Regions from separate parts of the Bacillus sp. EB106-07-01-XG149 genome, predicted to be linked through region 3. Evidence: riboswitches for the same ligand, from Rfam matches in the RefSeq annotation. Region 3 holds a riboswitch; each other region holds the start of a gene.
What was found. Region 3 has a riboswitch for S-adenosylmethionine ahead of AC3WTA_RS14730 (YezD family protein). Riboswitches for the same ligand answer to the same signal wherever they lie in the genome.
Positions count from the first base shown of each region.

Region 1: another riboswitch for S-adenosylmethionine. It lies ahead of AC3WTA_RS23115 (M20 family metallopeptidase); the one in region 3 lies ahead of AC3WTA_RS14730 (YezD family protein).
Region 2: another riboswitch for S-adenosylmethionine. It lies ahead of AC3WTA_RS02125 (ECF-type riboflavin transporter substrate-binding protein); the one in region 3 lies ahead of AC3WTA_RS14730 (YezD family protein).
Region 4: another riboswitch for S-adenosylmethionine. It lies ahead of AC3WTA_RS25205 (bifunctional O-acetylhomoserine aminocarboxypropyltransferase/cysteine synthase); the one in region 3 lies ahead of AC3WTA_RS14730 (YezD family protein).

Region 1 is NZ_JBYTDP010000007.1:26,453-34,627, forward strand. It holds gene AC3WTA_RS23110 (AAA domain-containing protein) at 93-2,402, shown strand; SAM riboswitch class I at 2,478-2,579, shown strand; gene AC3WTA_RS23115 (M20 family metallopeptidase) at 2,668-3,873, shown strand; gene AC3WTA_RS23120 (Lrp/AsnC family transcriptional regulator) at 4,009-4,449, opposite strand; gene AC3WTA_RS23125 (SDR family oxidoreductase) at 4,770-5,534, shown strand; gene AC3WTA_RS23130 (TetR/AcrR family transcriptional regulator) at 5,869-6,435, shown strand; gene AC3WTA_RS23135 (alpha/beta fold hydrolase) at 6,493-8,175, shown strand, end outside.
Region 2 is NZ_JBYTDP010000001.1:390,918-399,092, reverse strand. It holds gene AC3WTA_RS02145 (ATP-binding protein) at 1-387, shown strand, start outside; gene AC3WTA_RS02140 (peptidoglycan D,D-transpeptidase FtsI family protein) at 609-2,735, shown strand; gene AC3WTA_RS02135 (macrolide family glycosyltransferase) at 3,074-4,252, shown strand; gene AC3WTA_RS02130 (aspartate/glutamate racemase family protein) at 4,302-4,982, opposite strand; SAM riboswitch class I at 5,136-5,251, shown strand; gene AC3WTA_RS02125 (ECF-type riboflavin transporter substrate-binding protein) at 5,390-5,938, shown strand; gene AC3WTA_RS02120 (ABC transporter ATP-binding protein) at 5,949-7,652, shown strand; gene AC3WTA_RS02115 (energy-coupling factor transporter transmembrane component T family protein) at 7,645-8,175, shown strand, end outside.
Region 3 is NZ_JBYTDP010000003.1:460,346-468,520, forward strand. It holds gene pssA (CDP-diacylglycerol--serine O-phosphatidyltransferase) at 1-666, opposite strand, end outside; gene AC3WTA_RS14715 (LTA synthase family protein) at 849-2,735, opposite strand; gene AC3WTA_RS14720 (DUF3888 domain-containing protein) at 2,990-3,385, shown strand; lysine riboswitch at 3,475-3,656, shown strand; gene lysA (diaminopimelate decarboxylase) at 3,837-5,153, shown strand; SAM riboswitch class I at 5,270-5,378, shown strand; gene AC3WTA_RS14730 (YezD family protein) at 5,451-5,594, shown strand; gene AC3WTA_RS14735 (phosphoadenylyl-sulfate reductase) at 5,681-6,385, shown strand; gene sat (sulfate adenylyltransferase) at 6,424-7,560, shown strand; gene cysC (adenylyl-sulfate kinase) at 7,573-8,175, shown strand, end outside.
Region 4 is NZ_JBYTDP010000009.1:41,876-50,050, reverse strand. It holds gene AC3WTA_RS25215 (YjjG family noncanonical pyrimidine nucleotidase) at 60-755, shown strand; gene AC3WTA_RS25210 (chloride channel protein) at 796-2,028, opposite strand; SAM riboswitch class I at 2,343-2,447, shown strand; gene AC3WTA_RS25205 (bifunctional O-acetylhomoserine aminocarboxypropyltransferase/cysteine synthase) at 2,541-3,839, shown strand; gene metA (homoserine O-acetyltransferase MetA) at 3,823-4,728, shown strand; gene AC3WTA_RS25195 (homoserine dehydrogenase) at 4,870-6,165, shown strand; gene AC3WTA_RS25190 (YczE/YyaS/YitT family protein) at 6,196-6,822, opposite strand; gene AC3WTA_RS25185 (LacI family DNA-binding transcriptional regulator) at 6,920-7,897, shown strand; gene AC3WTA_RS25180 (SGNH/GDSL hydrolase family protein) at 7,908-8,175, shown strand, end outside.

The DNA of each region.
Region 1 (8,175 bases), on a different contig from region 3:
AAATTATATACAATATGTTATTGAAAATTAAGAAAATAAGCAAGATAAAAACCTTACAAATTTTAGCTTGTTATATGGTATAGTGAGAAAGTATGTTTGGGGAGAAGGAAGGAGATTATACGATGAATACACCTACTCAAACTCCTTCATTATCGGCAACGATGAAAGAGTGGCATTATGCATTAGCGTATGAAATTAAACATTGGAAAACGATAGGTGGTAGTAAAATTTCTATTATGAACGGTCGTTTTTTATATACAGATTATGAAAGTACAGTATACGTATTTCAGCTTATTTCGGAAGTAAGCTTACCTGAAGGTTCACCAATTCGAATTGAGTTTGATGGTGAGGAAGCGACAGGAGAAGTATTATCTGTACATGGATTAGAAATAGAACTGAAATTAAATGATTATATACAAGGTGAAATACGAGAAGCTGTTTTATACAGTGAACCGTGGCAATTGTTAGAGCAACTACAAGAGCGATTAAAAGAGGCACATAAAGATAAGTTAAAACGTAATCGTATAAAGCGTCTTGTTGATGGGACGAGCGGTCCGAAACATATTGAGAAGATGAAAAATCCGAAAAATGAATTGGCGTATCGTTCGTTTTACAATCCGACAACGTACGTGTGGGGACCACCTGGAACAGGGAAGTCTTACAATTTATCACGTATTATTTCGGCTCATTATCAAAAAGGAAAATCGGTACTTGTATTAGCTCATAGTAATGCGGCAGTAGACGTATTAATGAGCGAAGTAACGAAGCAAATTGAGAAGAAAAAGAAATGGACACCTGGCGAAATTGTTCGTTACGGTTATAGTCAACATGAACATATACGAAATCATGAAACATTACTTACGTCGAAGCTAGTTGAAACGACGAACGGATCATGGGGGGAAGAAAGACTCTATTTAGAAGAAACACGACAAGATCTTCGTGAAAAGATTTTATCATATAAAGCGACTTCTGCTGATAAGAAGCGTATACAAGAGATTGAAAGTGATCTTCGAAAGCAAAAAGCGAAAATTAAAGAAGTAGAAAAAGAATACATTGAAAATGCGAAAGTAATCGGCGCAACTTTATCGAAATGTGCCATTGATTCACTTATTTATGAGCGTACATTTGATTTAGTTGTCGTAGATGAAGTGAGTATGGCATATGTTCCGCAAATTGCATTAGCTGCTTCACTTGGAAAACGTATTGTCGTTTGTGGAGACTTTTTACAGTTACCTCCAATTGCGATGGCGAACCATGAACTCGTTCGAAAATGGCTTGGGGAAGATATGTTTTACCATGCTGGGATTGTTGATTCTGTCAATAAATCAGAAGCACATCCGAACCTATTTATGCTGCAGGAACAAAGACGTATGCATGCGGATATATCGAAGTTTACAAATTCGTTTATTTATAAAAATAGAGTATATGATCATCCGTCTGTTTCAGACCGTAAAGAACTTGCGCAGCTACAACCGTTCGCAAATGAGGCAAGTGTTTTATTTGATACGAGTTTAATGGGAGCCTTTTCGTTAAAAGACGCTGCTTCTGGTTCTCGATTTAACATTATGTCTGGTTTAGTAGCGATGCAAATGATGTTAATCGGACTGTTAGATGGTGTTCAATCGATCGGTGTTGTTACACCTTACAGGGCACAATCCCGCTTTTTATCAACGTGTATTAGAGAAATGTTGCAGAGAACGAAATATCAAAACATACCAGTTTTAGCGGCAACAGTTCATAAATTCCAAGGTTCTGAAAGAGATATGATGATATTTGATACAGTGGATAGTTATCCGCAAGAACGTCCTGGCGTGTTATTCTTTGATCACAAAAACCATCGCCTCGTCAATGTAGCCGTAACGAGAGCGAGAGGGAAGTTCATTCAATTATCAGATTGCCATTATATGCGTAAAAACCTTTCGAGAAAACAAGCGTTATCACAATTAACAGCTCATATAGAACGGCACGGAGATGTGTATGATCGCACGACATCAAGACAATTGTGGGAACGAAAAATTTCGAAACGTTTACGCTGGTTTATGGAAATGAATCTTGAAGAGCCGAAAGGGTTATTGAAAGATATTTTAGCCGCAAAACGAAAAATTATTATTTCGCTTCCAAGTACAAAGCAAGTGGATAAACGAGTATGGCAAGCGTTAATGCGCACAAATGCGCAAATAACAGTGTATAGTGATGGACCAGTTCCGTTAAAAAATGTAAAGTTACAAAGACAAAATAAAGCATTCCCGTTTATCGTAATCGATGATGAAATCTTTTGGGCAGGAGCACCGCTCACATCTCAAATGATGTTTGAAGGTAGTATGGAATTTCCGTACGTATGTGCAAGATTACAAGCACCGGAAACAATTGGTGTGTTAAAAGGATTTTTAGATATTCGGTAAATTCGGATAGGAATTCCTTGACTTTTAATCGGAATGAACTTAGAATGAATGTAATTTAATATAATCTTATGAAAATTCTTATCACGAGAGGTTGAGGGACTGGCCCTATGACACCTCGGCAGCGGATTCTTTATGAATACTGTGCCAATTCCAGCAAGGTAACTTGAAAGATAAGAAAGAAGCTCATTTTGACTGTATATACAGAAGCCTCTTTCTATCTTTTAGAAAGAGGCTTTTTTACGTGAAAATATAAGGGGGAAGAAAAATGGGAGCGACTGGAGTAACGTCACAAAGAAAAACAATTGAAGAGAGTATTGAAAGAAATAAGGAAAAGTACATAGAAACAAGTCACGATATTCATGCGAATCCGGAGATTGGTAACCAAGAGTTTTATGCATCAAGAACGTTGAGTTTATTATTAGGAAGCGCAGGATTTCAGTTACAACACAATATAGCTGGACATGAAACAGGTTTTATCGCGCGAAAAAGTTCAGGAAAACAAGGGCCAGTTATCGCATTTTTAGCTGAGTATGACGCTTTACCAGGACTCGGTCATGCATGTGGTCACAATTTAATTGGCACAATTAGTGTTGCGGCTGCGATTGCATTATCAGAAACGCTTGAAGAAATTGGCGGGGAAGTTGTCGTGTTTGGTACTCCAGCTGAAGAAGGAGGACCAAATGGTAGTGCGAAAGCGAGTTATGTAAAAGCGGGGTTATTTAAAGATATTGATGCGGCACTTATGATTCATCCGAGCGGAAAAACAGCGCCAACGAGCCCTTCACTAGCAGTCGATCCACTTGATTTTCATTTTTACGGAAAAACAGCTCATGCCGCAGCTTCACCGGAAGAAGGAATTAACGCATTAGATGCGATTATTCAGCTGTATAACAGCATTAATGCACTTCGCCAGCAACTTCCGTCAGATGTGAAAATTCATGGCGTTATTACAGAAGGCGGAAAAGCACCTAACATTATTCCTGACTACGCCGCAGCAAGGTTCTTCATCCGCGCAGCAACGCGAAAAAGATGTGCAGAAGTAACAGAAAAAGTAAAAAATATCGCACAAGGAGCAGCATTAGCAACAGGTACGAAAGTGAAAATTCATCAATTCCAAAATGAAATCGATGAACTACTCGTAACAAAAACATTTAATGACGTCGTAGCCGAAGAATTAGAATTACAAGGTGAAGACGTAAATCGGAAAGAAAGATTTGGCATCGGCTCAACAGACGCAGGAAACGTAAGCCAAGTCGTACCGACCATTCATCCGTACATTAAAATCGGTCCAGACGATTTAATTGCGCATACGAATGAATTTAGAGAAGCAGCACGTTCAGAATTAGGAGATAAAGCATTAATTACATCCGCAAAAGCACTAGCAAATACAGCGTATCGATTAATTACAGTAGAAGGGTTGTTAGAGAAGGTGAAGGAGGAGTTTAGAGAGGCGCAGAGAAATCAGGGATAGGTGAGAAGGAGACGAATCTCTGGATTTTCTAGTAGGAAATTGAATGAAAAAAGAACCAGCCTATGGCTGGTTCTTTTTATATTATATAAGAATTTTTCCACATACACTCGGTATCTTTATCTTAGTACCCTCTTATCAGAACGACAATTTCTCCTCAAACTCACTCTTTAAAACAATTAAAGGAGACGATAATCCAAATTGCATTAAGGAGTCTAAAAATGTAGCGAGAGAATCCATCGAATCGCTCATGACCTTCATCATATAATTAAACTCCCCGCTAATTCGATATAAATCAGTTACTTCGGGAGCGGCATTACAAAATTGGATGAAATCAGAGCATTGACTCGTTTTAAACATGATGAATGCTTGAATGTTCTTATTAATTTTAGAAGGCTCAAATTTCGTTCGGTATGCAGCTATAACGCCTTGATCTTCAAGTTTGTTAATGCGTTCTTTTACAGCAGGCTGCGTCATGGATATAATACGTCCTATTTCTGAAACAGAAATTCTCGCATTTTCATATAACAAGTTCATAATTTTATGATCGATTTCATCTAGTTTTACTGTGTTTTGCATTGTGTAGCCTCCTTTCTTTATTTTCTAAAGTGAATCGTAAATTATTACTATAATATCATAAGTGAAGGAACTAAATTACCTATAAATCTATATTTAAAATTATTAGTATTTGCTTAAAAATATAAGTATAGGATTTATCCCGCATTAACGGGCAGTAAAACTCCCGCCTCAAAATTCAGCTGGAGCAAAGTGGTTAGGTGAGAGATTAACTGCCCGTAAAAGCCCGATTGGTGAGGGCTGATAATCAGTGGGGGATGAAGAAAACCCCCACTGATTAAAGTTTCACTTTATTAAACGGAAATTTAGAAAGGGTGGAAAAAATGAAGAATCTTGATGGGAAAGTAGCGTTAGTAACAGGGGCGAGTCGCGGTATTGGTCGTGCGATTGCGATGAGATTGGCAAACGACGGTGCATTAGTTGCAATTCACTATGGCCGAAATAAAGCAGCTGCAGATGAAACAATTAGTGAGATTGAATCTAATGGAGGAAAGGCATTCTTAATTGAAGCGGATTTCAATTCAATTGATGGTATCAAAAAGATAGTAGAACAATTGAAGAATGAATTACAAATAAGAGTTGGTACATCAGAGATTGATATTTTAGTAAACAATGCAGGGATAGGTACACAAGGAACAATTGAAAATACGACAGAAGAAGTTTTTGATGAAATTATGTCTGTAAATATTAAAGCACCGTTCTTCTTAATTCAGCAAACATTACCGTTATTACGAGCGGAGGGGCGAGTTATTAACATTTCATCAGCTGAAGTAAGACTTGGTTTTGCAGGGTCCATTGCATATGGTTTAAGTAAAGGGGCACTAAATACGATGACACTTCCTCTAGCTAAACATCTTGGAGAAAGAGGTATAACAGTGAATACAATTATGCCTGGATATACGAAGACAGATATAAATGCGAAATTGCTAGATAATCCGGAAATACGAAATTTTGCTACGAATTCATCTGTGTTCGGACGAATAGGGCAAGTTGAAGATATTGCAGATGTAGTAGCATTCCTTGCTTCTTCTGATAGCCGCTGGGTAACGGGGCAAATTTTAGATGTTTCTGGTGGGTTTTGTTTATAGGGGCACTACTTCATACCCATCAAGCTAATATTTTCATATCCCCCTAAATTAAAATTTTCTTTCTCTACAGATAGCTATTTTGAGAAGCCGCTCATTTTTTCGTTTTGGGGGCATTTCTTTTTCTTAAGTTGATGGGTATATATGGGACCCCTATTAGACGATAGTGAATTAACAATTTCGGGGTTAAGTTCAACTTTATTCAAAATAAGATTTTTTTGCAGTAAAATCAATGTTAGTGGAACTTTTTTAATCAAACTTTTTTCTAAATTAATATAAATACTTGCAATATTTAAATTAGTACTATATAGTTCTAGTTATGACAAAGTTAAAATTAATGAATCAAAAACGTGTGATTGAAGTAGCTGCAACATTATTTTTAGAAAAAGGGTTTGCTTATACAAGTATGGATGAATTAGTGCGTGTAAGCAAAGTTTCAAAATCTAATGTGTATTATCACTTTTCTAATAAGGAAGTATTATTAGAAGGGGTCGTTGATTATTGGATTGAAATGTATCAATCTGCAATTGATGACGTACTTTCTCAGAACCAATTTTTAGTGGAAGATCGTATCCAACTGTTTTTAAAGCAATTATCACAAGGAGTTCAGTCGAGAGAGTATAAGGGGAGCTGTCCATTTATTACTCTTTATATTCAAAGTCCTAAACAGGCCACGCAAATAAAAGAAAAAATAGGTCTTTTTTTTACAGGATTACAAAAGAAAGTTTCTCTATTACTTAAACAAGGGGTAGAGAATGGAGAATTCAGAAATACGATTAATATTGATGAGGTTGCATCCCTTTTTATTACAAATCTTGAAGGAGCGTTATTTATTTCAGAAACATTGAAGGATGCAACTGTAATCACGAAAACAGCAGATCATTTTTTTAAATTGCTTCGATAAAAGAAGCATTTTTTTTACATCAAATTAGTACTGAATAGTACTAAAAGGAGATCTTATATGAGAACAGTATTTTTAATTGGTGGAACAGGCTTTATTGGAAAGCAATTAGTGAAAGAATTAGCCAAAGAGGATGTTAAAATTCTTCTTTTAGTGAGGTCGAAAAGTAAAGCAATACGCATTTTTCAAGAAAGAGGCATCTTAAAAAAGGCAGTTATGCACTTTATTGAAGGTGATTTGACGAAAATAGATTTAGGTCTAAGTGCTGAAGATAAGGAGAGGGTATTGAAAACGGATGTGATTATTCACGCAGGAGGCCCTATGGATATTCAAGCGACAAGTAAAGAGGCAGCTTCCGTATTTTTAAATGGCGCCAAACATATTAGTGAATTAGCTAAAAGCATTCATCAATTGAAGGGCTTGCAACAATTTATTCATGTTGTAGGTTATATGAGTCCCTTTGATGATAAAAATAGCAAGATTACAATTGATGTGTTTAAAGAAGGAAACAATTATTTGAAAATGAAAAATCCATATGAGAGAACAAAATTTTTAGCAGATCTTTATATCCGTCACCAGGCATCAGCAGTAGGTTATCCGCTTTCTGTAATTAATCCGCCAACTGTAGTCGGTAGTAGTAAAACTGGGAGTACAGAGCAGATAGCAGGATTAGGTTTGCTTGTGATGAGTATGCGAAGAGGGCTCATGCCAGTGATTCCTGGAGGTAAGGGATATAGGTTACCACTTATTTCAAACGATGAGCTTGCGAAGTTTATTGTGCAGGTTTTCAGATTGGAACAACCGACTATTCAAACATATACACTTGTTGAAGACAAACAGCACGATCAGAACATTGCTGAATTATTAAGTATTATGTCGGAAAGTATGAATATGAGGGCACCAAAAATCTCTGTCCCAATGCCACTTATGAAAGCAATTATGAATAGTGGGGTAAGTAAAATAACAAAAATTCCTTCTGATGGACTGAATTTTATTACAAAACGAAAATTTTCAAATGTTTCAGCGAAAAAAATTATGGGAGGAGATTGGTTTAAGAAGACGAGTGTAATGAAATTTTTCCCTGCCGTAGTAGCTGATCTGGATTATCGAATGATGTATCAAAATGGCCAGCATAATCATTTATTTAAACGAACATTATGTGATAACAATACCCTTTACCAATTACAAGGAGAGGGTAAACCGTTTATTTTATTACATGGTTTATTGAGTGATGGAGAGGATTTATTTCCTTTAGCACAAGAGCTTCATGAAAAAACTGGTCAACCTGTATGGATCTTGGATCTTCCAGGTTTGGGACGTTCTCCTTTTAAACGAGAGAAAAATCTTCTAGATGTCTATTTGAATGTAGTGAAAAAGTTATTGGAGAAAGCTACTAATGGTGCACATCTAATTGGCCATTCATTCGGTGCGTTTATTCTTCTGGAAGCATTGGTACAAGAGTACATAGATAAGAAGTATTCAATCACTTTACTTCAGCCACCTGTTGCTAAAAAAAATGCTAAATCGCTAAATGTTCCTCAATTTATGAACAAATGGACATTAAAATTGGCAACTACTAATTTGATAGAGCGTTATTTATTAAGTAATGGTTTGTTTGAAAGTATGGAGAGCATCCCTGAACATTATATCGAAAAAATAAGTAACAGTTTTACTTCTCCTAGAATTTTAAATACTACGGTTCAGCTTAATAGTTTACTACTGAAAAACGATCAAGGTGATTTC
Region 2 (8,175 bases), on a different contig from region 3:
TCAGAAAATCAATTGAAACAAGTGTTTATTAATATTTTGCAAAATTCAATCGAAGCTATGCCAGATGGCGGGAAAATTACAATTCATATTAAAGAGAGAAACGATGAAGGTGTCATTATTCATGTAATTGATGAAGGAATAGGGATACCTGAAGATAGAATTAAGAGATTAGGTGAGCCTTTTTATAGTACGAAAGAAAAAGGTACCGGTATCGGATTAATGTTAAGTTATAAAATCATTGAAAGTCATCAAGGAAATATAAGTATTATGAGTGAAGTTGGAGTCGGGACAACAGTAACGATTTACTTGCCGAAAGCTCAGAGTGAAAAATCTCTATCAAATTATGATGATAGATTCGAATCAATACGTCCAATTATTAACTCTTAAATTACTAAATCCCCAATAACCAAAAGTTAAGCTTTCGGTTATTGGGGATTTTTATATTTAATTTAGTAAACTTTACCTTTTCTTTAGATTTGTTTTAATTTCTATTAAGTTTTAAATATTATATTAATATTTGTGCAAGGTAATGTATGGAAGTTGTACGTTACTTTTAATATAGAAAACAAATATTATTTGAAATATTGTAAGGAGGAGATTTAGACGAAGTGAAAAAACGAGAGAAAACAACAGGTAGAGCAATACCGACGCGGTTAAATATTTTATTCTTTTGTGTATTTTTATTATTTTCTGCCATGATCATACAATTAGGTAAAGTACAAATTATTGATGGAGAAACGTATAAAAATGAAGTAGAGAAGAAAGAAAATGCGACCGTAAGTCTTTCTGTCCCGCGCGGAAAAATATTTGATAGAGAAGGCAATCCAGTAGTTGATAATAGATCTTTACGTACAATTACATATACAAAGATGAAAGGTGTAAAATCAGAAGATATATTAAAAACCGCAAGACAACTTGTAGACATAATTGAAATGCCGCAAGAAGATATAGCTAAGTTAACTGAGACAGATAAGAAAGATTTTTGGATGCAATTAAATCCGAAACTGGCTGAAAATCTAGTATCGAAAAAAGAAATAGATATATTTAGAGAGAAGGAAATTAGTGGCAAGAAGCTAGATAAAAAAATAGAAGAGTTAAAAAGAAAACGGGTTACAGATAAAAATCTTCAGGAATTAACAGATAAAGATATAAAGGTGTTAGCTATTAAAAGTAAGATGACTTCTGGTTATCAAATGGCTCCTCAAATTATAAAAAAAGATGTTAGTGAAAAGGAATTTACTATAATTAGTGAAGGTTTAGCGAATCTCCCAGGTGTAGACGTATCGGTTGATTGGGAGAGAGTGTATGTAAATGATGGATTATTCCGATCTGTTCTTGGAAATGTTTCTAATTCCGATGAAGGATTACCAAGTGAACGATTAGATTACTACTTGGTACGTGATTATAGCCGAAATGATAGAGTTGGAAAAAGTTATATCGAGCAGCAATATGAAGATGTACTTCATGGTACAAAAAAAGAAGTAAGAAGCGTTGCAGATAAACAAGGTAATACAATTAGAACGGAAACCGTTTCTGAGGGAAAGAGCGGTAAGAATTTAACTTTAACAATAGATATGGAATTACAGAAGAAAGTAGAAGAAAGTATTGAAAAAATATTAAAGGCATATAAAGGGTCAGAATCAATGTTGGACCGTGCTTTCGTTGTGATGATGAATCCGAAAAACGGACAAGTATTATCCATGGCTGGGAAAAGACTTGTAGAAAAAGACGGAAAAACAGAAGTTGAAGACTATGCATTAGGCACAATGACTAGTTCTTATGAGCTTGGATCAACAGTTAAAGGTGCGACAGTTTTAACTGGATTTGAAACGAAAGCTATAACACCAGGTACTTATTTTTATGATGCACCTATGAAGTTTAAAGGAACAAAGGAAAAAAAGTCTTGGAAAGAGTTTGGAAATATTGATGATTTAAGAGCGTTACAAGTCTCTTCAAACGTTTATATGTTTAATACAGCATTAAAAATTGCAGGTGTAGATTATGTGAAAAATAGTTCATTAAATATTAAACAGGAGTACTTTGATAAAATGAGGTATTATTTCAGGCAATTTGGATTAGGTGTTCCAACGGGCATCGATTTACCGAATGAAACAGCTGGACAAATTGGTAAAAAAGATAATCAACCTGGTTTCTTACTAGACTACTCAATTGGCCAGTATGACACCTATACGCCACTTCAGCTTGTACAGTATATTTCAACAATCGCAAACGGTGGATATCGAATGAAGCCACAAATTGTTCAAGAGGTAAGAGAGCAAACGTCGCAAAAAGATGAGATTGGTAAAGTGGTGCATTCAGTAGAACCAATCGTTTTAAATAAGATAGATATGAAAGAGGAATATATAAATCAAGTAAAAGAAGGATTTAGAAGGGTATTCCAAGAAGGTGATGGAACAGGAGTAAGGGCGTTCCAAAAAGCATCTTATAAGCCAGCAGGTAAAACAGGGACAGCACAGACTGTATACGGTGGAGAAAGTGATATAGGAAGAAATGAAAAAGGTGAGCGAAGAGAATGTTATAACTTAACGTTAGCAGGATATGCGCCGTATGATAATCCTGAAGTAGCATTCTCTGTAGTTGTGCCGTGGGTTATTAATGATAAATCTGGTATTAACTCTGATATTGGAAAAGAAGTTTTAGATGCTTATTTTGAATTAAAAAATAAGCGATTGACTGGAGAAACTACAAAAATAGATAGCTCTCAAGAAGATTAAAACATATGAAATGTTATAGAAACTAGAGTCGTCTTATTTAGAAATAGATTCAAAATGGATGATAGAGAAGGATGAAATCATTCTATCAACTATGCACACTTTATAAAATAAATCATATATTGATAGCATAGGACAAGCTGAAAAGCTTATTCTAACCTCACAGAACACTCCTTATCACGGTTAGGTATCTACTTATGTAGATGCCTTTTTTAATTTATTAACTGACAATTATTTATCAATATAAAGTAGTAAGTATATTAGGACTATTAGGGGAAGATTGACGGTAATAATTACAGTATGATTAATAAGAGTATTGAAATGTAAGGAGTGAGAAATAAGTGCTAAATATTTTAGTGGTTAATTTTCCAGCAGAGGGACATGTAAATCCTACATTACGTTTAGTCAAAGCTTTTACTGAACGGGGTGATCACGTACATTATATTACAACAGAACACTTTAAAAGCAGAATTGAAGATTTGGGAGCCACTGTATATACTCATCCAGATTTATTAAAGGAGATTTCCATTGATACTGAAACCTCATATGGGCTGAATTCTTTCTTTCATGTACATGTTCAAACTTCTTTATATATATTAGAAATTACAAAACAATTATGTGAGAGCATCAATTTTGATTTCGTAATTTACGATATATTTGGTGCTGGAGATTTAGTAAAGGAGTATTTACAAATTCCAGGCGTACTTTCTTCTCCTATATTTTTAATTCCCCCAGAGTTTTTGGAGACTTTACCTTTTCATCCAAATGCAGAAATACAATTCCGACCCGATGAACTTTCTAAAAAGTTACTATATCAAATGGAACATGAATTTGGAGTAAAGCCCAAAAATAATCTTCAATTTATGCATAATAAGGGAGATATTTCACTCGTGTACACAAGTCGTTATTTTCAACCTAATAGCGATTCATTCGGAGAAAATAACATTTTTATTGGGCCTAGTATTTCAAATCGTAAAACAAATGTAGAGTTTCCATTTGAATTGCTTAAAGATAAGAAAGTTATTTATATTTCAATGGGGACACTACTTGAAGGACTCGAACCATTCTTTAATACTTGTATTGATACTTTCTCAGATTTTGAAGGGATAGTCGTAATGGCAATTGGTGATCGAAATGATCGTTCTAAAATTAAAAAAGCGCCAGACCATTTTATAATTGCTTCATACGTACCCCAATCAGAAATATTAAGTGAAGCAGATGTTTTCATTACACATGGTGGTATGAATAGCGTTCACGATGCCATTTATTTTAATGTCCCATTTGTTATAATTCCACACGATAAAGACCAGCCAATGATAGCACAAAGATTAACTGAACTTGAAGCAGCACATCGATTATTGAAAGAGCATGTTAATGTGCAAACTTTAAATGAAGCGGTAACAGACGTTCTTTCAAATGAAAAGTATAAACATGGTATACGAAAACTGAATGATAGTTTTTTAGAATGTGTTGGTACTAAAGAAGCAATTACAGTTATAAAATCTCTTTTAAATAAATAGTGTGGACAATATAAAAACATAGAGGATTAACCGTTATGCTTTTATATTATTATCCTGCAAACTGCACAGCAGTATTTGCATGTAAAAAAGCGGTATCAAAAACAGGTACAGTAAGGTCGTTTTGGGAAATGAGCAATGGTATTTCAGTGCAGCCTAGCAATATACCTTCTGCGCCGTTTTGAATTAATGAGTTTGTAATTTGTAAAAGTTTTTCTTTTGATGTTTCTGAAATAATTCCTTTACTTAATTCATTTAAAATAACATGATGAATAAAATTTCTTTCCTCTTCATTTGGGATGATCGTCTCAATATTAAAATTTGTTAGACGTGATTTATAGAAGTCTTGTTCCATCGTTTGTTTCGTACCCAATAGTCCGATACGCTTTATATTCTGTTCTACCATTTCTTTAGCACTTACATCACCAATGTGAAGTAGTGGAATAGATATTGCATTTTCTACTTCTTCAGCAAATAAATGGACCGTATTGGAACACATTAATAAACAATCAGCTCCGGATTTTTCAACCTTTTTTGCAACTGTGACTAATTCGTTTTTCACTTCTTCATATTGATGATTTTGTAATAAAGTAGTTACTTCACCAAAGTCCATGCTATATAAAACAAGCTTTGCATTTTGATCATATTGAGAGAGTGTAAGTGTATTAATATGTTTATAGTATAACGATGTAGATTCCCAACTTAGTCCACCAATTAAACCGATTACTTTCATCGTACATTCCTCCCGTAACTATTTTGAATTCATTATTTCACAATTCCGATAAGAATACAATGGTTTAAACGTACCGTTAAACAAAAAATAAAAATAATTAGAAAAGTGTTGAAATTTATACTTATTAGTGCCATAATACGAATTACAAATTAATACTTATCCAGAGAGGTGGAGGGAACGGCCCTATGAAACCTCAGCAACCCCTATATAAATTTATAGGAAGGTGCTAATTCCGCAGAGGACACGATGTGTTTTTTGGAAGATAAGAGGATTCTTGAACGTGAAGAAAATGACCTCTTATGTAAGGGGTCATTTTTTGTTGTATAGAAAGGGAGTGTCGATGCATAATTCATTTTCAAAATAAATATAGAGTAATAAAAGTTGACTAATATGGGAGGGGAATTGTAATGAACAAATTATCAACAAAGTTAGTAGTAGCAATCGGAATTGGAGCAGCATTATACGGGATATTAGGACTTTGGGGATTTTCTATTGCACCAAATACATTTATTAAACCTGCATTAGCTATTTTAACCGTTTTTGGAGCGTTATTTGGTCCAGTAGCAGGACTTTTAATAGGACTTATCGGTCATACAGTAACAGATACAATCGCTGGATGGGGTATTTGGTGGGGTTGGGTTATAAGTTCAGGCATTATCGGCTTTGCAATGGGACTCATTCAAAAAAGAGTTAGCTTTAGTGTGAAAAACGGTATGTATAATAAGCGGGATATTTCTTATTTAGCCATTACTGGGTTAATTGGTATTGTCATTGCTATTATATTTGCTGGGGCATTCGATGTTATTGTGATGGGAGAACCATTTGACAAAATTGTTATACAAGTATTAGGAGCAACAATTGCTGATGTTATTGTATTTCTAGTTCTTGGATTGCCAATTACAATAGGTCTAGCTAAATCTAATAAGAAACATACACATTTAAAAATTGAAAAGTAGGGATGTTAACATGCAACCAATTATTTCTTTTGAACAATTCAGCTTTCAATATGAACATGCTGCGCAGCCTACTGTAAAAGACATTACATTTCATATATACCCTGGAGAAAAAGTACTAATTGCTGGACGAAGTGGTTCAGGGAAGTCAACTTTAGCTCATTGTATCAATGGGCTAATCCCCTTTTCTTATGGGGGGATTAGTACTGGTAATATTTTAATTGCCGGCAAAGATCCGAGGAAAGGCAGTGTTTTTGAACAGAGTAAACAGGTAGGAACAATTTTGCAAGATCAAGATGCTCAATTTATTGGTCTTACAGTAGAAGAAGATGTAGCTTTTTATTTAGAAAATGAATGTGTAAATCAAAATGAAATGAAAAAAATTGTTTCAGACTCATTAAAAAAGGTAAAGATGCATTCTTTTCATAAACAAAGTCCACATGAATTATCAGGAGGTCAAAAACAAACCGTTTCTCTAGCAGGGTTGTTAACAACGAATGCTGATATATTATTATTTGATGAACCTTTAGCGAATTTAGATCCTGTCAGTAGCTTACATACAATAGAACTTATTAAAGATATACATAAACAATATAATAAAACAATTGTAATTATTGAACATCGAATAGAAGAAATGTTAAATCTGGATTTAGATAAAATCATTTTAATGGATGAAGGGGAAATTGTTACGATAGGGACACCAGAAGAGATTTTTGCGTCAAATATATTACCATCTATCGGCTTAAGAGAGCCTATGTACATAGAAGTATTAAAGAAATTGCAGTTTGATGGTAATAATGACGTAATATACTACCCACTTGAAAATCTTCAAAGGGAAAGTGTTCGTAGCGTAATAGATGAGTGGATGGAGAAGCAAGTTTTTTGTAAAGGTACCCCTACAAAAAAAGAATTATTGAAAGTAGAGAATTTGTCATTCTCCTATTCTAATAAACAAAAAGTATTGGACAATGTAAATTTCTCAATATATGAAGGTGAAATTGTAGCACTTTTGGGCCATAATGGAGCTGGTAAATCAACATTAGCTCATAGTCTTATAGGCATAAACAAAACAAAAAATGATAGGATTGTATTTGATGAAGTAAATATCAATTCTTGGTCTATTCGTAAACGTGGTGAAGTTATATCTTATGTGATGCAAAATCCAAATCATATGATTACGCAACCTACTGTTATAGAAGAGGTTACATTTTCATTAAAATTAAAAAAGGTTTCAAATGAAGAAATTAAGCTTAGGGCGGAAGAAACATTAAAAATTTGTGGTTTGTATCCATTTCGTAATTGGCCAATTCAGGCATTAAGTTATGGACAAAAAAAGAGAGTAACGATTGCATCTGTACTAACAACAAATCCGAAACTTATCATTTTAGATGAACCGACAGCGGGACAAGATTATTATCATTATAAACAGTTTATGTCGTTTATTAAAAAACTAGCTGCAAAGGGAATATCTTTTATTTTTATCACACACGATATGAATCTCGCATTAGAATATGCAGACAGAGCAATCGTTTTACATGAAGGGGAAATTATTGCGAATAATACCTCGTCTATCGTATTAGGACATTCAGAAACGTTACAAAGAGCGAAACTTAGGGAAAGTTCATTATTCAAGTTAGTTAAATTTAGTGGGATTGCATACCCTGAAAGGTTTATAGAACTTTATTTTGAGGTTACTAGGAGGGAGGAACATGTATAGTACATACTTTCATCGTATGGATGGAGCAGTGAAATTGTTATTATTTATTTTTTGTATGACGCTTACTTTTTTGTTTCTTGATTTTCGCATATTGCTTATTGTTTTTATGATTGGCTGTATCGGACTTCTAGTTGCAAAAATTCCATTTCGTAAAATTTGTATTGTTTTTACTGTTATATTTACATTTAGTTTATTAAATTCTGTAATGATTTTATTTATTACACCAACTCATGGATCTGAATTAACCGAATCATATACTTCGTTTTTACATATCGGATATGCAACAATTACATGTGAAACATTATTTTATGCAGCTACACTTTCATTAAAATATTTTACGTTATTACCATTTACACTTATTTTTATATATACGACTGATCCAAGCAAATTTGTGAGTAGCTTAAGTAAATTTCGAATTCATTATAAGATTACATATGCAATAAATATTGCATTACGTTATATACCTGATATTCAGTCCGAATATAAAGTTATTAAACATGCGCAAGAGGCGAGAGGAGTAGCT
Region 3 (8,175 bases):
TCTAAGAAATTGAGATAGCATATACAAAATATATAGTGGAATGGCAATGAATAAGAAAACAGAAAAATTACCGAACCCTGTTTGGTACATTGTTATAATGATTCCAACTAAAAATAGTGTAATAATGATGCTATATCGTGGAATTGGTACATCTTTTAAACTTGGGATACGAATACGGCTCACCATTAAAAATGCGAACGTTACAAATACTGTAATAAGAACGATTTTTGGAATGGTATGTGAAAATAATGTTAAGAAAGCAACAAGCCCTCCGGCTGCTGTAATCGGTACGCCAGTGAAATATTTCATTGAAGTAGAAGATGGTGTTACATTAAATCGTGCTAAACGGTATGCTCCGAAAAGAGGGAATAGTCCCGCTATGTATAGTCCGATGATTCCGTAATTGGAGAAAGATGTGTAATACATGAGAACAGCAGGTGCTGCACCAAATGTTACGACATCCGCCAGCGAGTCAAGTTCTTTTCCCATTTGTGAATCAACACGTAATAAACGAGCAACACGTCCATCAAGACTATCTAACATCATCCCGATAAGTACTAAAATAGCAGCTGATTTATAATATCCTAAAGATGCATAGCCGATAGATAAGAATCCACTATATAAATTTCCGAGCGTAAATAAGTTTGGAATAGCTGCTCTATACAAAATCTGATCCCTTGCTTTCTGTAATAAATTCTTAATTAGTTTATGAAATTTTACTTATTTTATCATACCATAAATTTCTTCCTCATACGAAAAAAATTCCCAATTTGTGAAAGATTTCATAGCGGAATGATTTGAAAAATAAGTAAAAAAAGAAGCAACTTTTATAAAAGTTGCTTCTGGCGCTATTCAAATTTCGTTGTCATTGTTCCGGTTTTATAACGATTGTTAGGGTCGAAACGTAATAAGTCTCCATAAATGAGTTTGTCGGAGAGTTTCAATTCAGTTTTTGCTTTTTCAATATTTGGTTGACATAATGAAATATCCGCTTCTTCACCTGTATTTCGTTTATAGCACATGTTTTTTGTATAAACATAGTTTTCCGAAACGAAGCTACCATCACGCATTACCATAAGTGGATCTTCTTCTTTAATAAATAGGTCAGTTCCAAATTCAACTGATTGATTTGTTTTAATACCAAGTAAATGAAGTAGTGTTGGTTTAATATCAATTTGACCAGATACTTTAGAAATGACTTTTCCTTCTTGACCAGGTACATGAATAATGAGAGGGACGCGTTGTAATTGCATAGAATCAAACGGTGTAATAGCGTCTTTCCCAAGGAACTGAGCCATAGCTGTGTTATGGTTTTCAGAAATACCATAATGATCTCCATAAATGACAATAACGGAATTATCATACAGTCCTTCGTCTTTTAATTGTTTAATAAATAATTTCAGAGATTCATCCGTGTAACGAACGGTTGGGAAGTAGCGGTTTACAACACCACTTTCCGAATTAAACTCATCAACATATTGATCTTCTGGATTTAAAAGAAATGGAAAATGGTTTGTTAAAGTAATAAATTTTGTATAGAACGGTTGTGGTAAAGATTTTAGCTTTGGAATCGATTGTTCAAAGAACTCTTTATCTTTTAATCCCCAACCGACAGACATTTGTTCTGTGCCTACGTAATCATTTAAATTAAAGTAACGATCATATCCAAGTGCAGGATACATTACATCACGATTCCAAAACGTTTTATCGTTGGAATGGAAGACAGCAGAAGAATATCCGTATTTTTTTAATTGTTCTGGTGTAGCTGTATATTCATTTGTTGCGTGAGTAAAGAATACAGAACCGCGGTCTAACGGATAAAGTGAATTTTCAACGATAAATTCAGCATCAGAAGTTTTACCTTGTCCTGTTTGATGATAGAAGTTATCGAAATAAAAACTATCTTTAATAAGTTCATTTAAAAATGGAGTAATTTCTTTTCCATTTATTTTTTTATTAATAACAAAACTTTGTGTAGATTCCATTGAAATCAAAATTACATTTTTACCTTTTGCAGCTCCAAATAAGTTTTTATCAACTTGCTTATCTTTTGAGTCTGTATAGTTTTTAATTTCAGAGAACCCGTCACCACTTGCAAATACACGTTCAGCTGAAGATTTAGATTGAAGTGTAATATCAAATAGATGATATGTGTATAAACCTAAATTTTTCACGACAGTTTGACGATCAAATGAGCGTGAGAACATTTGTGGTTTATAAATAACTGAAACAACAATTTGTAGTGCTAATAAAGCTGTTACACCGCTAAAGAAAGTTCGCTTCTCAGTGCGAGAAAGCGGCGTCTTGTCACAAAATGCTGGGAATTTACGCGAAAGAAACATTAAAATAATCGCATCTGCAAATAAAAGTAATGTTTTGTACGTAAAGAGTTCTTTTATACTTGTCCCTAAGTCAGCCATATTATTTGTTTGGAATAAAACTGGGAACGTAACGAAATCGTTATAAAACCCATAAAACATTGCATTTCCAAATAAAATAAAGGACAGTATAAAACTGATTCCAATTATAATGCGGTTTCGGTGCTTAGATGCAAGTAAAGCAAAACCGAAAAATAAAAGTAACGCAGCTAGCGGATTAATAAAAAGCATAAATTCTTCAAAGAAATTATCAATTTTAATATCAAATGCTAGCTTGTACACAATATATGTTTTTATCCATAATAAAACGACTGCAACGAGTGCAAATCGCAGTTTTGGAAACAGACGTTGTAGCATAATATACTCCTCTCCTAAAAAGCATGACAGTTCTTGTGAGCCGGTTTGGTTAGCGCCTCATTTTATATATACGAACAGTCCTTTGTTATTATGTTTATTATACTATGAGTATCATTATACGAAAATAAAAGAGAGTTGTGGGCTTTTTTATAATAATTGAGTAGAAAAAGGGCAGTGGGAGACAATAAAACGGAGTTTCTATGTATGATAATTATCGTGCGCAGAAAGAATCGTGTAATAATACGGAGGTTATAATGCGAAAATTATTATATTTTATAGTATGCAGTAGTGTTATACTTTTTGCTTCACCGAGTGTGTCGGTAGCCCAATATGATGCACCTCTTATGGAAGATGCCCTTTATTCTGTTTTATTTCCGAAAATAAATAAAGCAATTGAAAAGCAATATGGGAGCTTGAAGCCTTATCAATGTCCTAAAATTATTAGTTTAAAAAAAGTGTATAGCGGTACATATTTATTTCAAGCAAGTATTGAAGTAACGAAGTATGAACGAGTTGCTGGGAAAATTGCTCCACCATTTGAGAAGGTAACGATTACATTTAATAATGAAGAAGGCGAATGGGAAGTGTCAAAGATTTCAGTAAAGCGCTTACCAAATGATACGAAATTAAACTGTAAAAAAACAATATAAAAAATTGTTTGACAAATAAAATGGTCCTTTGGTATTGTTAATAGCAACAATTAGATGTTTGAAAATTAAATAGACTTACCTCATCTACTCTCAAAGGTAGAGGCCGCGATAGGAAAGAGTAAGCTATGGGAGATTTAATGGAATCTGTGATCATAGGTTGAAAGGGACTATTGCCGAAATATAAGAATAACCATCTTATTCATATATTGGGACTACATTGAATAAATGTAGTACTGTCATAATATTTCTTTTATGGAGAGCTATTTGGAGATGTTGATGCGGTTTCTTATTTTGAGGAGATAACAACTCGTTTATTTTTTCAATATATATTTTTCCTAATAAGAAACGCGTGTGAACATTGTTCCGCGCGTTTTTTGTCTATCTAAAAGCGTGCTGCAATGAATAGAAGATTGGGGTTATGAGTTTTAGAGGAAATAAGGGAGGAATTCAAATGTATTTACACGGCACAAGCCGAATCAATGGGCAAGGACACTTAGAAATTGGAGGGTGCGATACGACGCAGCTAGCAAAACAATACGGAACACCACTTTATGTATACGATGAAGAGTCTATTCGAGGAAAGTGCCGCGCGTTTCATCGTGCGTTTAAAGAAAGTGGTTTCTCTTATCAAGTAGCATATGCAAGCAAGGCGTTCTTGTGCATGGAGATGTGCCGAGTAGCTCGTGAAGAGAATATGTCATTAGATGTTGTTTCTGGTGGGGAATTATATACTGCGCTTCAAGCGGGATTTCCAGCATCTCGTATTCATTTTCACGGCAATAATAAAACAGAAGAAGAAATCGTGATGGCTCTGCAGGCAAATATTGGTTGTTTTGTCGTAGATAATTTCTTAGAATTAGAAATTTTGCATGATTTAGCAGTGCAACATGGGCAATTTGTGAACATATTAATCCGTGTAACGCCTGGAGTAGAGGCGCACACACATGAATATATTACAACAGGTCAAGATGATTCGAAATTTGGGTTTGGAGTTTCAAATGGTCAAGCGATGCAAGCAATTGAGCTTGCTTTACAAAAATCAAATTATAATGTGTTAGGAATTCATTCACATATCGGATCGCAAATATTTGAAACGGCTGGATTTGTTCGAGCGATTGAAGTTCTTCATCAATTTTTAGAACAGGTGAGAGAACGCGCGAACTATGTAGTAAAAGTATTAAATGTAGGCGGAGGATTCGGAATACGCTACACAGAGTCAGATACGCCATTAACTCTTGAGACATATGTGCGAGCTGTAACAAGTGCAGTGAGGGAACAATTTACAGTATGTAATTATCCCTTGCCAGAAATATGGGTTGAACCAGGCCGTAGTATTGTAGGTGATGCTGGAACGACAATTTATACAGTCGGATCTGTGAAAGACATTCCTGGTATTCGGAAATATGTATCAGTGGATGGTGGGATGACTGATAATTTAAGACCTGCTTTATATAACGCTCGTTATGAAGCGATGTTAGCAAATCGAGGGAATGATGAGAATGAGGAACTTGTTTCGATTGCTGGGAAGTGCTGTGAGAGTGGAGATATGTTAATTTGGGATATTACTCTACCGAAAGTTGCTTCTGCCGATTTACTAGCAATTTCTTGTACAGGGGCATACGGGTACTCGATGGCGAATAATTATAATCGAATTCGTAGACCAGCTGTCGTCTTCGCGAAAGGCGGCACATCACAAATTGTTGTAGAACGCGAAACATATGAAAATATTATTGGGAACGATCGCATACGTATTAAAGAACTTGTTTAAATAGAGAAAAGGAGTTGTTCGGATGGGCAATTCCTTTTTTGTAAAATAAAATAATTAAAATATATCGGAAAACTAGGATTGAAAAAAATCAGAATTGTGATAAAATACAAATACAAAGCTTATCAAGAGAAGCGGAGGGAACTGGCCCGAAGAAGCTCGGCAACCTGCTTATAGAAAGCAAGGTGCTAAATCCAGCAAAATGGAATCCATTTTGAAAGATAAGGTAAAATATATTACCGAACAGTCTTTTCGAAATGGGAAAGATTTTTTTTATGAATAAAAAGGGGGGCTGTTCGCGTGAGTGTACGGGAACATTTTGAGGAAGTATCTGAGAAAATTCAAGCGATGCTTGCTGATATGAAATATGGTTCAATTACAATTGTTGTGCAAGATGGGAAAGTCATTCAATTAGAGAAAAGTGAAAAGGTACGTTTAAAGTAAAAAGCGCTGACTAGAAAAACTAGAGGCGGTTTTAACCTATTATATTAGGTTAAAACCGTCTTTTTGCTTTTACAGGGGGAAAAAACATGTTGACGTATGAAACGTGGGAAGAAAATAATGTTCCATTTTCAGAAGAAGATGAAACGAAAGGCGCGCTATCAGTATTAAGTTGGGCTTATAAAGAATATAAAAGTGAAATTGTATATGCATGTAGCTTCGGAGTGGAAGGGATGGTATTACTGCATCTTATAAACCAAGTAAATCCATCTGCTAAAGTTGTATTTTTAGATACAAATGTTCATTTTCGAGAAACGTATGAATTAATTCAAAAAGTGCGGGAACGATTTCCTTCATTAAATATTATAGAAAAACAGCCGGAACTTGCACTTGATGAACAAGCGAAGTTGCATGGTGAGAAATTATGGGAAAGTAATCCGAACCTTTGTTGTAAAATTAGAAAAATTTTACCGTTAGAAAAATCATTAGCAGCGGAAAAAGCGTGGATTTCGGGCTTAAGGAGGGAACAATCAGAAACACGTAAGCATACAAAGTTTATAAATCAAGATCATCGTTTTCAATCGATTAAAGTTTGTCCACTCATTCATTGGACGTGGAAAGAAGTGTGGCGATATGTATACAAACATAGCTTGCCGTATAATCCGCTGCATGATGTTGGATATCCAAGTATTGGTTGTGAGAAGTGTACGTTACCTGTAGGTGAGGGTGGAGATTCGAGAGATGGTAGGTGGTCTGGAAAAGTGAAAACAGAATGTGGTCTTCATTACCAATAAGATGAATTTGAAAATAAAGCTAAGAGAGGGTATAGAAAATGAGTATAAGAAACGAATTAGTAAACCGTATAGAGGAGACTTACGACGTATCGCAAATCGAAAAAGAAATTGAACTAGACAACATTGCGTTAAGTGATTTAGAGCTATTAGCGACAGGGGGATATAGCCCACTTACTGGTTTTTTAGGAAAGAAAGATTATGATTCGGTCGTAGAAACGCTTCGCTTAGCAAACGGGAGTGTATGGAGTATACCGATTACATTACCAGTAACAGAAGAAGTAGCAGAGAGTCTGAAAGCTGGAGAGGAAGTAAAACTTGTTAACGCTGAAAATGTATATGGTGTCATTCAAATAGAAGATATTTTTGTGCCTGACAAGGAAAAAGAAGCGTTACTTGTGTATAAAACGACGGATGAGGCTCATCCAGGAGTGAAAAAATTATATGAACGACCGAACTTTTATGTCGGGGGAGCTATTATTCTTACAAAACGCTTTGAAAATAATCCGTTTCCTTCTTATCATTTAGATCCAATTGAAACGAGAGAAGAATTTAAAAAGCGTGGTTGGAAAACAGTGGTTGGATTTCAAACGAGAAATCCGGTACATCGTGCCCATGAATACATTCAAAAATCTGCCCTGGAAATTGTAGATGGTCTCTTTTTAAATCCGCTCGTTGGGGAAACGAAGTCGGACGATATTCCTGCTGATGTAAGGATGGAAAGCTATGAAGTATTACTTCAAAACTATTATCCGAAAGATCGTGTCTTTTTAGGTGTATTTCCTGCAGCAATGCGTTACGCAGGACCGAGGGAAGCGATATTCCATGCATTAGTCAGAAAGAATTTTGGATGCACTCACTTTATCGTAGGGCGCGATCATGCAGGAGTAGGAGATTATTACGGGACTTATGAAGCACAAGAAATTTTTACAAACTTTACAGTGGAAGAGTTAGGGATTACACCGTTATTTTTTGAACATAGTTTTTACTGCACGAAATGTGAAGCGATGGCTTCGACGAAAACATGCCCACACGGAAAAGAGGATCATGTCATTTTATCAGGTACGAAAGTAAGAGAACTATTAAGAAACGGTGAGGTTCCGCCGAGTACATTTAGTCGTAAAGAAGTAGTGGAAGTGCTAATTAAAGGTTTGAAAAAAGAAGTAGTAACCGAATAGGGAGAGAATGACATGGATACGAATATTACTTGGCATACAGCATCTGTTTCAAAAGATGAGAGAAGAGTAAGAAATGGGCATCATAGTTTTGTAGTTTGGTTTACTGGTCTATCAGCTTCAGGTAAATCTACGGTGGCGAACGCGGTTGCTCGTAAACTATTTGAAAAGAATATTGGAAACTATGTACTAGATGGAGATAATGTACGCCACGGTTTAAATAAAGACTTAGGTTTTTCTGAAAGTGATCGTATGGAAAATATAAGACGGATTGGTGAAGTGGCGAAGCTATTTGTAGATCAAGGTACTGTTGTTCTTACAGCGTTTATTTCACCGTTTCGAGTAGACCGAAAACAAGTTAGAGATCTATTAGCGGCAGATGAGTTTATAGAAGTGTTTGTAAAATGTCCAATTGAAGAGTGTGAAAAACGTGATCCAAAAGGGTTATACAAAAAGGCAAGACAGGGTGATATTAAAGAGTTTACTGGTGTTGATTCACCGTATGAAGAGCCAGAGAAGGCAGAGTTAATTGTAGAAACGCACAAGTATTCTATTGAAGAATGTGCAGAACAAATCGTGAAGTACTTACAAGAGCGTGGTTTTACCCCGCTATTTGCC
Region 4 (8,175 bases), on a different contig from region 3:
GAAGGAATGATACGATTTACGTAAATTTATTTTTGTAGAAAAGAGTGTGTGAAGGGCTTATGAAAAAATATAAAACATTGCTATTTGATGTAGATGATACATTGTTAGATTTTCAAAAGGCGGAGAAAGTGGCGTTACGTATGCTTTTTGAAGAGAAAGGGATTCCTCTAACTAGCGAGGTTGAAGTGCAGTATAAAAAAATTAATAAAAGTCTTTGGGATGCTTTTGAAGAAGGTGAAATCAACCGTGATGAAGTCGTAAATACACGGTTTTCGATTTTGTTTAAAGAATACGGGGAAGAGGTAGATGGGATATTATTCGAAAATAATTATCGTAGCTACTTAGAAGAAGGAGACCAACTTATGCAAGGTGCGTTTGAATTTATAAATCAAATTCAAAGTGAGTACAATTTATATATAGTGACAAACGGTGTTTCTAAGACGCAAGATAAACGTTTACGTAATGCAGGATTACATGCCTTGTTTAAAGATATTTTCGTTTCTGAAGATACAGGATTCCAAAAGCCGATGAAAGAGTATTTTGATTATGTTTTTGAACAAATTCCTAATTTTTCTCCTAAAGAAGGGCTCATTATTGGGGATTCGTTAAGTGCTGATATGAAAGGTGGATATGTAGCGGGAATTGATACTTGTTGGTTTAATCCAGAAAAGAAATCAAATAATAGCGAGATTGTGCCAACATATGAAGTACAAAATTTTGAAGAGTTATACGCGTTATTGAAGCAACGTGTGTAATAAAAATAGGCAGTGGAACTTTTGTCCCTACTGCCTATTTTTATTCGTTTGTAACTTCGTTGTTTTTAGGAAGTGGAAATGCATTACCAATCGCTGCCGCTCCAAGCATTGGTAATAGTAAATTGAGCGGGAAAAACATGAGTAATAGTAATGTTATAGCAATTGGTTTTCTTAATGCATAGCTTGAAATTGCTGTCGTGACGATGGCTACCGAAGCGATTGGATCTATCGGGATAATGGAAGCTATAGCATATCCGATACTAGATCCAGCAAATATAATTGGGAAAATATGTCCACCGCGCCAACCTGTATTTAAACAAACGGCAGTAATACATAATTTTAAAACACCTGAAAGAAGTAGTACCCAGAAGGATAAGTGACTCCATTCAACGACTAAATCTTTTAATTGGTGTTCTCCTGAGAATAACGTGTACGGGAGAAAAGTTCCTGTAATTCCTAATAAAATACCACCGATAATTCCAAGTGATAGTTTGTATTCCCTGAAGGGATGGATTAATTTCTCTAATGTGAATTCAAATTTGAAATAAAAGAAACCAACTATAGCACCAATACTAGCAAGTGGTAGAAAGGCAATCCATTCATTAAGAGAAAGGGAACCTTCCCCAAAATTAACGATAAAGGATCCGCGATTATCGAATTTACTAAGTAATATATAAACGGAAAAGCCAGCGAAAGTGGTAGCTAAATATACAATTGCTTTTTTTCCTTTAGAAAATTCGTTAATTTGCTCACCCTCATTTTCATTTGGAGCTAAATAACCGAATAATGGCGCGTTAAAAATTACACTTAAAGTAGCGCCAATTCCAACCTCTGTTAGTTCATTCATTCCTTTTAAGGCAAATGTAAAGCGATCCCCTACCCATGTACAAAGTCCACCGATAATTCCAACAAGTGCTGCTTCGGGACCTAAGCTAGCTCCAAATATTAAAACGATAATCGCAGTTAAAGTAGCTTTATGTACAAAACGGTATTCAATTCTACCTGTTTTTTTATATTCACCCATCACTTCCGGCATAAGACGTGGATATGTGCCGAAGTATTTTTGGGTTAAACCAACGAGAATACCACCGATAGTTGTTACACAAATAGTGTAATACGGGGGAGAAGAGAAAATAGTAGGTAAGTATCCCCAAATAAAGTGAATGCCGATATTTATTGTAACTAAAAATAGCCAGACTGTAGCTCCTACTATAGAGCCTAAAAGAATGCCGTATAGGACGATTATATAGTGCATGTCCTTTGTGTTTGTCATGTGATACCTCCGTTATGTAAGTTTTAATGTCGAAAGGATTAAATATGCTACTGTGAAAGGAATATGTATAGTATCTTTTTGAGATGTTGGCTTATTCAATATATTGAGGTCTCGTGAGAATTTGAAATGTATACAGTTAAACTACTTACTTAATTTTATATAGTAATCGTGGGTTTTAAAAGGTCTTTTTCGAATGAATATGGAATATATTTCTTTTGTTATGCATGTCAAATTTTTTGTGTTTAATTTAGAACATTCAGAAAAACTGATTGACATTAGGAAATTATTGCTATAAAATCAACGGTAATTGCATAGTCTTATCAAGAAAAGGTGGAGGGACAGGCCCGATGAAACCTTGGCAACAGCCGTATAACGGAATTGTGCCAAATCCTGCAGGTAATAATCCTGAAAGATAAGAAAGAGCCTTTAGAGCGTGTTTTCAAACTGCTCCTTTCTTGTTTTCAGGAAAGGAGCAGTTTTTTTATTTTGTATAAAAGAAAGGAGAATGAGAGATGGGAGAATCATGGGGAAAAGGAACAATTTGTGTGCAAGGTGGCTATACACCAAAGAATGGTGAACCGCGTGTTTTGCCACTTTATCAAAGTACAACGTATAAATACGATACTTCAGATGATTTAGCAGCGCTATTTAATTTAGAGGCAGAAGGATATATATATACGCGTATTGGAAATCCTACTTTAGCTGCATTTGAGCAAAAGTTAGCGGATTTAGAGGGTGGTGTAGGAGCTGTTGCAACGGCTTCTGGGCAGGCTGCTATTATGCTTGCTGTTTTAAATATTTGTAGTAGCGGAGACCACTTGCTTTGTTCTTCCACAGTTTATGGCGGAACGTTTAATTTATTTGGAGTGAGTTTGCGTAAGCTTGGTATTGACGTTACGTTCTTTAATCCGAATTTAAGTGCTGATGAAATTGTGGCCCTTGCTAATGATAAGACGAAACTTGTTTATGCAGAATCGTTAGGAAATCCAGCGATGAACGTTTTAAATTTCAAAGAATTTTCAGATGCAGCGAAAGAGTTGGAAGTACCTTTTATTGTGGATAATACATTAGCAACTCCTTATTTATGCCAAGCATTTGAGCACGGAGCAAATATTATCGTTCATTCTACGACGAAATATATCGATGGTCATGCAAGTTCTTTAGGCGGCATTGTCATTGACGGAGGGAACTTCGATTGGACAAATGGGAAATATCCTGAACTTGTTGAACCGGATCCAAGTTATCACGGCGTAAGTTACGTTCAAAATTTTGGTGCAGCAGCTTATATTGTGAAGGCGCGTGTTCAATTATTAAGAGACTACGGAAACTGTATGAGCCCATTCAATGCGTATATTAGCAATATCGGCTTAGAAACGCTGCATTTAAGAATGGAGCGTCATAGTGAAAATGCTCTCGCAGTTGCTAAGTGGCTTGCTAACCATGAACGTATTGAATGGGTGAATTATCCGGGATTAGATAGCAATGAAAATTACTCGTTAGCACAAACGTATTTGAAAAAAGGTGCTAGTGGTGTTTTAACATTCGGCATTAAGGGCGGATTAGAAGCAGCGAAAGAATTTATCGCAAATGTAAAACTAGCAACTCTCGTAACGCATGTAGCGGATGCACGAACTTGCGTTATACATCCTGCTAGCACAACGCATAGACAATTAAGTGCTGAAGATCAGCGTCTAGCTGGCGTTACATCAGATTTAATTCGTTTATCGGTTGGTATAGAAGATGTTTCTGATATTATTGCAGATTTAGAAGCAGCGCTAGTCGGAGGCAAAGAACATGCCGATCATAATTGATAAAGATTTACCAGCTCGCAAAGTGTTGCAGAAGGAAAATATTTTTGTAATGACGAAGGAGCGAGCAGAAACACAAGATATCCGGGCATTGAAAATTGCTATCTTAAATTTAATGCCTACAAAGCAAGAAACAGAAGCGCAATTACTTCGTTTAATTGGCAACACACCGTTGCAATTAGATGTTCACTTACTTCATATGGAATCACATTTGTCTCGCAATGTAGCGCAGGACCATTTAACGAGTTTCTATAAAACATTTCGTGATATTGAGAATGAGAAATTTGATGGACTTATTATTACAGGAGCACCAGTTGAAACTCTTTCTTTTGAAGAGGTAGATTATTGGGAAGAGCTTAAACGTATTATGGAGTATTCAAAAAAGAATGTAACATCTACGCTTCATATTTGCTGGGGGGCACAGGCTGGCTTGTATCATCATTATGGTGTTCCAAAGTATCCTCTTAAGGAAAAAATGTTCGGTGTATTTGAACATGAAGTCTGTGAGCAACATGTGAAATTGTTACAAGGGTTTGATGAATTGTTTTTTGCCCCGCATTCTCGTCATACAGAAGTACGAGAGAGTGATATTAGAGAGGTGACAGACTTAACATTATTAGCAAATTCTGAGGAAGCGGGTGTTCACCTTGTCATTGGGCAAGAAGGAAGGCAAGTGTTTGCGCTCGGGCATAGTGAATATAGTTGTGATACGTTAAAGCAAGAATACGAACGGGACCGCCAAAAAGGGTTAAATATTGATGTGCCGAAAAATTATTTTAAGCATAATAATCCAAATGAGAAGCCACTTGTAAGGTGGAGAAGCCATGGGAATCTATTATTCTCTAATTGGCTGAATTATTACGTGTATCAAGAAACCCCTTATGTATTATAAAAAAAGATTGTGTAACACGTGGCAACGTTTTCTTTGTAAAGATTAACTTATATTTTTCCGAATTTTCAAAAAACATTGTTTTTCAGATTTTTTACTCATATAATTTCATCTAAACACAATTTTTGAGGGGTGGACAGGATTATGAAAGAAATTCAAATTGGTTTATTAGGTCTTGGGACAGTTGGTAGCGGTGTAGTTCGTATCATTACAGATCATCAAGAGCGACTTATCCACCAAGTAGGTTGTCCTGTAAAAGTAACGAAAGTACTAGTACAAAATATTGAAAAAGAGAGAGAAGTAGAGGTACCTTCTACTCTATTAACACAAGATGCAAATGAAATTTTAGATAATCCAAATATTGACGTTGTCATCGAAGTGATGGGTGGCATTGATGATGCAAAAGCATATATTTTGCAAGCCTTACAGAGCGGGAAGCATGTTGTGACTGCCAATAAAGATTTAATGGCGTTACATGGGGCGGAACTGTTAGCGGTAGCAAAAGATAATAAAGCAGATTTATTTTATGAAGCAAGTGTAGCTGGAGGGATTCCGATTTTACGAAGTATCGTAGAAGGACTTTCTTCAGATCTTATTACGAAAGTAATGGGAATTGTAAATGGAACGACAAATTTTATTTTGACGAAAATGTCAGATGAAGGGAGAGCATATAACGACGTGTTAAAAGAAGCCCAACAACTTGGATTTGCAGAAGCAGATCCAACATCAGATGTGGAAGGTTTAGATGCAGCGAGAAAAATGACGATTTTGGCTACCCTTGGTTTTTCTACAAATGTAGAGCTTGGAGATGTGAAGGTAAAAGGGATTACTTCTATTACAGAAGAAGATATTGAATACAGTAAGAGTTTAGGATACACGATTAAATTAATCGGTCTTGCGAAGCGAGATGGTGAAAAATTAGAGGTAACAGTTGAACCGACACTTCTTCCAAATACACATCCTCTTGCGGCCGTGCAAAACGAATATAACGCTGTATATGTGTATGGTGAAGCGGTCGGAGAAACGATGTTTTATGGGCCAGGTGCAGGAAGTTTACCGACAGCAACAGCTGTTGTTTCAGATTTAGTAGCTGTAATGCAAAATATTCGATTAGGTGTAAACGGAAATAGTGCGGTATCCCCGCAGTATAAAAAGGTATTAAAAGAGCCAGACGAAATTGTTGTGAAGAAATTTTTAAGACTTCATGTAAAAGATGAAATTGGTGTATTTGCAAAAATTACTTCATTATTCTCTGAGCGTGGCGTTAGCTTTGAAAAGATTATTCAAATGCCGCTTGAAGAGAAAGGGAAGGCTGAAATTGTAATCGTGACGCATCGTGCGTCTCTTGCTGATTATGATTATATTCTACATACGTTGCAAGGGTATGAAGAAATAGATTGTTTGAAAGCAAACTATCGAATTGAAGGGGATGCTAAGTAGCGTCCCTTATCATAAAACAGAAAGAGCCTGTTAAGCAGCTTGCTTAACAGGCTCTTTTCTATTTAAAATCTTCGTACCAATTTGAATAAATGCTTGGATAATCCAGCCTGTTGTAAAGGATAAGATGATTGTTCCAAAATAGATAGGTCCATCTAATAGGAAGCTTAATGTTAAAAATAAAAACGCTAACGAAATTTCTGTTCTTCTAAATGTCCATTTCTTTTTCTCAGCAACGGTTAAAACGAAAGCTTCTTGAGGTGCTGCGCAAAGGTTTGTAGAGACGTAAAGACCAATCCCAGCTCCAACGAATAGATTTCCGCAAATAAGTGTTATATATTTTGGAAGAGAACGGATAGCGTCCATAATAGTTGGAATGGAACCAATCCAATCAACAAAAAGAGAAATAAGAACCATCGTTACAATTGTACCGATCGTAATTTGTTTTTTATTCCAAAAGAGTACGATAAGGGTAAAAGCAAAGTTAATCATGAAAATCCAAAAACCGATACTTATCCCGAAATTTTGATATAGTGCAATAAAGAAGGAATCATAAGGGCTAAGTCCAAAGGAAGTAATTGTCGTCATCATATTAATACCGATGGCGAGAGTGAGTAGACCGCCAATGAAAAATATATATTCTAATTTGAATCGAAGCATAGTTGTATATCCTTTCAAAATGTATTTGCTAGGAAAGGATATATTGTGGAAAGCTTACCAGGTCAAGGGAGAATTTTTGCGAGAAGGGGAAAATGAGATGACGAATATAAGGAAGATTGCTGAACTTGCTGGAGTATCTGTTTCAACTGTTTCACGTGTGTTGAATAATCATCCATATGTGAATGAACAGAAACGAAAAGAAATTTTAACAATTATAGAAGAATTAAATTATACGCAAAATGTGAATGCAATTCATTTAGTGAAAGGAAAAACGAATGTCATTGGTGTTTTATTACCGCACGTAAATGATCAATATTATAGCGCTATTATCGAGGGAATATCAAAGGAAACAGCAAAGAATAACTATAATATGATGCTTTGTCAGACGAATTATAGTGAGGAAAGAGAATTAGAAATTTTGAATATGTTAAAAATGAAAAAGCTTGATGGGGTTATTATATGTTCCCGAGCAAATAGTAAGGAAAAGCTTGAAGAATATACGAAATTTGGTCCAATTGTTATGTGTGAAGAAATAGACTCGAATTTCATTTCGAGTGTGCATATTGATTACTATAAAGTCTTTTCGCGCGGCATGAAGAGCTTAATAGATGCCGGCCATACAAGTATTGGGTATTGCATTGGAAGAAGTAATAGCATTAATAGTCAGAGAAGAAAACAAGCGTATGAGGATTCGCTTCAACAGATTGCTGTAACACCGATAGAGGCCTGGAAGTTTAAGGGCTGTTTTACAGTGGAAGATGGACGTAATGTAATCAGGGAATGGGTCTGTATGTCAGTGAAACCAACTGCGTTTCTTGTATCTTGCAACCATATTGCAGCGGGAATGGTAACGGAAGCAAAAAAACAAGGAATTCGTATTCCAGAAGATATTACGATTATCGGTTGTGATGATCAAGATGTCGCAGATATTTTAGGCATTACGACGATTTCGTATTGTAGTAAAAATGTTGGCGTGAAGGCATTTGAATTATTATATGAAAAGATTAATGATAAGAAAATAGATGTAAAGCACGTAGAGTTATTGCCAGAACTAGTACATAGGGAAACAACATAATAGATAAGGTGTGAAAATCGCTTTTCAAAATTGCGTTTGGTATAATTATGGACAATCTATGAGGGCTAAAAGGGGTTTTGATATGAGATCAAAAGTAGTAAAAGTAATTCTACTCATTACAATTGCATCTTTCTGTTTATTTGCATATGGCTTTGTTTCAGGTGTAAATGATGTGTTAAATCCGAAAGCTTCAAATTTAATTAAAAAGACCGATGTAGTGGCAAAAGAGAAAAAGAAAACGGGAACGTTACAAATCGTTAGTTTAGGTGATTCATTAA